Regions from separate parts of the Marinomonas sp. PE14-40 genome, predicted to be linked through region 2. Evidence: riboswitches for the same ligand, from Rfam matches in the RefSeq annotation. Region 2 holds a riboswitch; the other holds the start of a gene.

Region 1 (3,545 bases), 1.5 Mb from region 2:
TTAAAAAACACATGTGCTAGTAAGATACCAAACAATCCATAAAGAGGTAGCTCAACATCCGTTACTGAGGTAATCCAGCCACTACGTCCATAAACAACAACTATCCCTAAAATTGCCACTATACTTGGCACAACTAAAGAAATTGAAAAAAGTTGCAATAGAAAATCCCGCCCCTTAAAACGTCGATGCATTAAGGCACTTGTAACAGGGATGGCAACAATGAGACTGAGCACACTACTTAGCAAAGCTTGCCAGAGAGAGAATTTAAGTAGTCGCCAGATGTAACGGCTCGAAAGGGTTTCATACCAGTTTGAAACATCTTGGAAAGCGAGCAAAACAACGAAACTCGCAATACCAATAATACAGAAAACGCTAACAATTAAGATAGCTGGCAGTAAACTTTTATCAAGCCTACCACCAAATAAGCCTAGTCTCATTGAGTCACTGAATCTAACCACTCATTAATCCACTGCTTACGGTTAGCAGCAACTTGCTCTGCAGGCAAAGTTAATACTTTAGTTGGCTGTTCAAGACCAGTAAATGCTTTTGGTAAGTTATCTCCTAACTCAATAACAGGAAACATCCAATTACCTGTTGCTACTTCACCTTGGAAACCTTGAGTCAAAATAAACTGCATAAATTGATCCGCTAGCGCCTTGTTAGGTGCATTTTTCAATTGAGCTGCCACTTCAACTTGAGGATAAAAACCTTCCGATGCAGGCACGGCCTGATATTTAGATTCACTCTCTACCACCATATGGTAAGCAGGTGATGTGGTATAACTTAAAACAAGATCAGCTTCACCTTTTAGAAACATACTATAACCATCATACCAACCCTTGGTTACTGTCTTAGTATGGCCTGCTAATGTCTGCCAAGCCTCAGCGGCATCATCACCATAAACTGATTTCATCCACAACATCAGACCTAAACCAGGTGTACTGGTTCTTGGATCTTGGTAGATTACAGAAAGGTCTTGATTTTCTACTACGTCCTTCAAAGACTTAGGCACTTCTTTCAAGGTTTCAGTATTATAAATAAATGCGAAATATCCTTGATCAAAAGGCACAAAATGAGAATCACTCCATCCACCTGGTGTTGTTACCTTACTAGTATCTACATTATGCTCAGCAACTAAACCACTCGCTTTAGCAGCTTGCATTAAATTCAAATCTAAGCCTAATAGAACATCCGCTCTTGAACCGCTTCCTTCAAGCTGAACGCGAGATAGAATACCAACAGAAGAATCTAAGGTGACGTAATTTAGAGTACAAGCACACTCTTTTTCAAAGTTCGTTTTAATCTTAGGACCTGGGCCCCAGTCCGATGCAAATGAATCATAGGTATAAACATTTAGTATCTTTGTTTCTTCGGCCTGTACCATAGAGGCTGATAAAGACAAGCTGGCAAGGGAAGCTAGCGCTATTGAAGTAATATAAGGTGTTCGCATTTTGTCGCTCCTAAAAACAAGCCTAATGTGGCATTGTGAGCGGCGAGGCTTGAAGGCTCTCTACTATTAAACTTGGACCTATTAAATTAAGTCACAATAAGCGTTAAGTAGAGGATCTCAATCCCTACGCCAGCATAATCTGGATCAGGTTCATTGGGTTAGCTTTGCTTCTCAGCCCCACATCGAAAACGAATAGAGCACCCCATGAGATAAAAAATCGAAGCGGATTGTAACGATATTTTGAACTTAAGGCCAGTTTCCTGCTCTTAACCAAAACAAAAGGCATGCCATGTATGGCGTATAAAAATGAAAGGAAGAATCTTGTTAAACTCACACACGCAATCAACAAAACAAAGAGAATACCAAGCTTATTTATTTGATCTAGACGGTACCTTAGTTAACTCAGAACCATTAAAAGGCAAAGCGTTAGCATTAGCCTGTCAAGATTATGGCAGTAAAGCAGATCACCTTATCTATCAAGATGTCATGGGACAAGATTGGCCAAGTGTTACTCAACACTTTTTTAAGTCAGCAAAGATAAACCCTGATTTAGCTGAATTTAATCAATACTTTAGACAACACTACCGAAGACTATTAAAAGATCAACTTGACCTAAGCCCGAACATCAAACCCTACCTTAAACAGTTATCCCAGCTTGATTGTAAAGTCGCCGTGGTAAGTAGCGCTGCCAGTTGGATGATAGAACAAGTATTAACTCAACTGGAATTAGACAACTTTTTTGACCTTATCATCAGCCAAGAAGATGTTAGTCGACACAAGCCCCATCCCGAAGCTTATCTTGTCGCACTAAAAAAGCTCAATATTGAAGCAAAAGACGCCTTAGTATTTGAAGATTCTTTTGCAGGCCTTAGCGCAGCAAATGAAGCAGGTTGTGATGTTATTGGTATTAGACATGAATTTAATATCAAGAATGATATGAGCATAGCTAAAATCTGCTTATCAGATTTTAAAGCGTTATTAGATTAGAAGACTTGGAATTTATTTTCATCGCAAGAGACAGAGTAGCCACACTATCGCGCAATTATCTCTTTCTCTATATAGGAAACCACTTAGTAAACTAAGGTGTGACAAATGATATAAAACTGAAAGGCATTGAAACCTGCTACAGTGAAGCAAACTACATCAAGAGCTAATTGAGTCCAATACTCTCTCAACAGCCCCTTGATTACTCAATGCATACTCATAGGCTGCAGCGCCCGTTTCTATGACGAGTGTTTTATCTTTTGCAAAAGCAAGCAATAGACTACCTACCAACTCACTATTTTTGCAACGTAACCCGCCACCAGATAAAACCAAACTTTCAGTAATGTCTTTAAAATTAAAAGTGTGCTCGCCAACCAATACAGGCTTAGATAGGAGAGCTGGCTCGATTGGGTTATGACCACCTCGCTCAATTAAGCTCCCTCCCACAAACGCGAGATCAGATGCTTGGAAATAGTGCATCATCTCTCCCATGCTATCACCTACTAACACATCGAGTTTACACCACTCTTCCATGGGGGTTTCAGAGCGAAGCCCTACATTTTCAAACTTAGCAGAAGCTTGCTGATAGACCTGCTCAAACTTTTTAGGGTGTCTAGGCACAATAATAAGCACAGCACTTGGGTGTTGTGCTTTTAGTACAAGATGCTCTTCCAATAATGGAATATCCTCACCTTCATGGGTGCTGGCTGCGATCCAAACAAACTCATTTTTAACAAAGTATTGTTGCCAATTATCTTGAATAACCTGAGGATTAACCTTTAAATCAAACTTAATATTGCCTGTTACTAACACCTGCTTCGCACCCAAATCTGCAAAGCGTTTTGCATCAGCATCAGCATGGGCATAAATACGATCCGGCAAGGACATTAATCTTTTAGAGAATCCTGCAAATTTAGCGTATTTTTTAAATGACCTCTCACTTAACCTTGCGTTAACAATATAAATCGCCATTCCCTTTTTTTTCACTTGAACAAGCAAGTTTGGCCATAGCTCAGTTTCAATAATTAAAAGCCTAGGACACTCAACCCCTTTCAAAAATCGCTTAACAGAATGATGCCAGTCCACGGGTATATACCTATGAATAACAGCC
Region 2 (3,545 bases):
AAAAGTGAGGATATAACACATCCGTTAATTGCCAGAGCCTAGTAAAAACCTTCTCTGGCGATGGCAATATAAAGCTTGGCACTTGCGTTATTGCAACCAGTAACCACCATAAAAAGATGACAACCAAGCTAACAATCAGGACTCGATATACATTGGCATTTACATGTATTTTCATCGTCTTGCCTGCATCATCTGCATAAGTTTACCGTGAAAGCTTGACACTTCTTCACCAATTTTTCGTGGCGGATAAGTATTGGGTAACGGCATAGATTCTAATGCTTTACGCTTAGCTTTGGTTTTAATTAGCTCTTCTTTAGTCAGCTCATTTTTAGCTATTGGCCTTTCAGGAAAGCTAGAAAAGTGTAAAACATTATGCCCCATGATTAACGCTTCAAGTGGGTCATGAGTAACTAAAAGAACGGTCTTATTTTTGAATAAATGACAACTCAACTGCTGCAACTTATCACGGGTAATGGCATCGACGGATGAAAACGGCTCATCCATTAGGATAATGGATTTATCTTGAATTAAGGTTCTGGCTAAAGCGACTCTTTGCCTCATACCGCCAGATAAAGTCGATACGTTATGATCTGCTTTATTCGATAAACCGACTTGCTCTAAAATTGATAACGCTCGGTCTTTTAACGTCTGATCAAATTGACTTTTATTTTTCAATATTGGGCGCTTTAGATCATAAGCTAGCAGAACATTATCAATAACAGATAACCATGGCAGTAACAGGTCTTGCTGTGCCATGTAAGCAAGCGATTGTCGAAATTTTTTCACATCTAAGCTTGCATCTTCATTAGTTTGTATCGCTAACTCATTTACAAATGCACTCTTATGGAGCCCTACTAAATGCTTTAACAAGCTAGATTTGCCACAGCCACTTTGTCCTAACAAACAGGTAACCTGATTTGCAGCTAGCCTCAACTCTACCTCATGATATATATAATCAAGGCTCTGCTGATATTGTAGACTTGCTGTCACCACATACTCTTTTTGAGCCATGATCTTTGAAGCTAAAGCGTTAGGGTTAATCATGCATCAAACCTGATTGATTCAGCATAAAGAAGTGATCAACAGGGCCGCTACCTTGTCCTAATTGATAATCCTTAGCCGCCACTAAACCATGGGAGATATAAGTCTTGGCTTTTCTAATTGACTCAGACATTGAGAAACCTTGGGCCAGGTAACTTGTTATCGCAGAAGACAAAGTACAACCAGTTCCATGAGTATTAGTTGTAATTATTCTTTCCTTAGAAAAGTACTCGAATTGATTTTCAGTCACCCAAACATCTGTGCTGTCTTGAGTGTCCATATGCCCACCCTTTAATAAGACACCTTGAGAACCAAGTGCTAAAAGAGATTGTGCTGTGCTTTCTAACTCAGTATTAGATTTTGGGAAAGCATTAAGGTCTCGCCCTAACAACACTTGCGCTTCATAGAGGTTTGGAGTGATCAAATTTGCTAAAGGAATTAGGTAATTAACTAGGCTGGAAATTGCTTTTGACTCTAATAAAACATCGCCGCTTGTTGCGACCATAACAGGGTCTAATATTATGAATTTAGGTTGATACTTTTTAAGCGCCTGAGCAATCATAAGAATTGTATCTGCATCTGAAAGCATGCCAATTTTAACAGCATCAACTTTCATATCGGAAAAAACGCTTTCTAATTGGGCTTCAACAAACGATTTTGGCACAGGATGAATGGCACTGACGCCTTGAGTATTTTGTGCCGTAAGCGCAGTAATCACTGAGCAAGCAAATGACCCTGTTGCTGACATTGCTTTTATATCAGCCTGAATACCTGCGCCCCCGCCACTGTCAGACCCGGCAATGGTTAACGAAATATGAGGTTGATTATGTGTTTGCATATAAGGCTCCTAATAATAACTGGAGCCTAAAAAAGACAGACTGATTGAAATTGTCTAAAAGAAATGAGGCTTGCCAGTTCCCTACGCCAGTATTAACTGGGTCAGGTTCAACGGGTCTAGAGGCAAGCCTCAGTCTCAGCTCTAAAGAGCACCCCGACTAACTTTATCTGTATTGCTGTAAAGCAAATTTTGCGTGATAGTGCCTTTACAAACGACAAGTGTCAACCGCTTAGTAACTAGAAATTCGTTATAATAAATATATTTTTTAACTACAGCTCAATTTATTTACTCTATAAATCAATATATTAACAGTTAACACATTAATGATATCACTGCAGTATAGCGACTAATGCAGTTAACCTTTTTTGCTCACTTAAACTGAATTTAGATTCAATTAAGTACTTTAGTTCTAAGCTTTGATCTTCATGAGAAAGACCTGAATTTAAGATACTTTCTTTTTGTATTATAAACTGTCGCACTCTTGTATTAAGCTCATTTTGAGACTCTCTCACATTAGCAAGCCTTTGCGCTGCCTCTACTCCAAACTCCTTTGCTTGTAGATCAAACAAGTCCTCACCTGTCGCTTCGCTTTTTTGCTCTAATGTATTAATTAAACCAGTTAGTTTAGTTTTATCCTCCGCTAAATTAGCAACATCATTGCCCTGTAATGTAGCGATGAGCGCTTGCTCATCTGCAATATCCTGCTCAAAAAAAGCCAATCTATAATCAGGTTCAAAGTACTCATACCGCAACATGTCAATTTCTTGATACAAGTTAATTTGTCTATTTATGATAGCGTCTTTATCTTTTAGATTAACTTGATAATTCGAAAACTCATCGTCTAACGCTTTTAATGCATATTTAAAGGCTTGATAGTTTCCCAACAACTCAAGCGCTTCTCTCCGAGCAGGCTCTTCAAGTGATAGCTTGATATCTTCTTTAATTAACTCAATGAGTTGTTCATACGATAATTCACCAAGCAGCGTCATAAAATAATCAAATCTGTGCTTAATACTAATATGAGGAAATAAATGCCCTTCTGCATCAATAGGATATGAGCCAGCTATACTGGTTCCCCTTAACGAGGATTGTGAGCCTATCCATTCAAATTTATCTTTGAAGCGATTGTATTCATTATTTTGTGCAACATTCAGTTGAGCCTTTATGTCGGCTTTTTCTGAAGATGACAAAACGAATGATTCAACTGGTTTATTTGAAATTTGGTTATTAGTTAAAGAGCCTTGATCTTGATTGGTCTGTAAGACAGGCGCTGCTTGATAAGCAACACCTGTCCACTTCGCCAAACCAAGAAATGCAAGTCCACCAAACGCGATTAAGCAGACTTTCTTAGTTAGGGAAATATTCATAACTCACCAATCATTAAAGGCCAGCATTTTTAAGACGATTAGCATGTGTGCGATAGACGGTTAAAGGATCAGTTGCAAACAAGTGATGTATACCAAAGAATTGGTTTACCTCATCTAGATGGTTCATGCTGTAATCGTTACGTACAACCATACCAAGATTACTATCACAACTTTCAATTAGGCCGTCATTTTTACTATCGTCAATAAGTACTGATGTTAAACCTAAGAAGTAATCACTTGGATCGAGTGCATTTGTAAATGCACTCGCACCACTCCAAGAATAGTAATTCACTCCATTT

What was found. A riboswitch is a leader RNA that binds a small molecule or an ion and turns the genes downstream of it on or off. The one in region 2 is predicted to bind thiamine pyrophosphate.
Region 1: it holds a riboswitch for thiamine pyrophosphate, as region 2 does, so the genes downstream of both, thiB (thiamine ABC transporter substrate binding subunit) here and thiD (bifunctional hydroxymethylpyrimidine kinase/phosphomethylpyrimidine kinase) in region 2, are expected to answer to the same signal.

The regions. Positions count from the first base shown of each region.
Region 1 is NZ_CP130700.1:2,463,506-2,467,050, forward strand. It holds gene thiP (thiamine/thiamine pyrophosphate ABC transporter permease) at 1-437, opposite strand, end outside; gene thiB (thiamine ABC transporter substrate binding subunit) at 434-1,450, opposite strand; TPP riboswitch at 1,554-1,665, opposite strand; gene Q0A08_RS11385 (HAD family hydrolase) at 1,757-2,437, shown strand; gene Q0A08_RS11390 (3-deoxy-D-manno-octulosonic acid transferase) at 2,594-3,545, opposite strand, start outside.
Region 2 is NZ_CP130700.1:996,767-1,000,311, forward strand. It holds gene Q0A08_RS04530 (ABC transporter permease) at 1-175, opposite strand, end outside; gene Q0A08_RS04535 (ABC transporter ATP-binding protein) at 172-1,044, opposite strand; gene thiD (bifunctional hydroxymethylpyrimidine kinase/phosphomethylpyrimidine kinase) at 1,037-1,879, opposite strand; TPP riboswitch at 1,941-2,045, opposite strand; gene Q0A08_RS04545 (lipase secretion chaperone) at 2,209-3,246, opposite strand; gene Q0A08_RS04550 (lipase family alpha/beta hydrolase) at 3,260-3,545, opposite strand, start outside.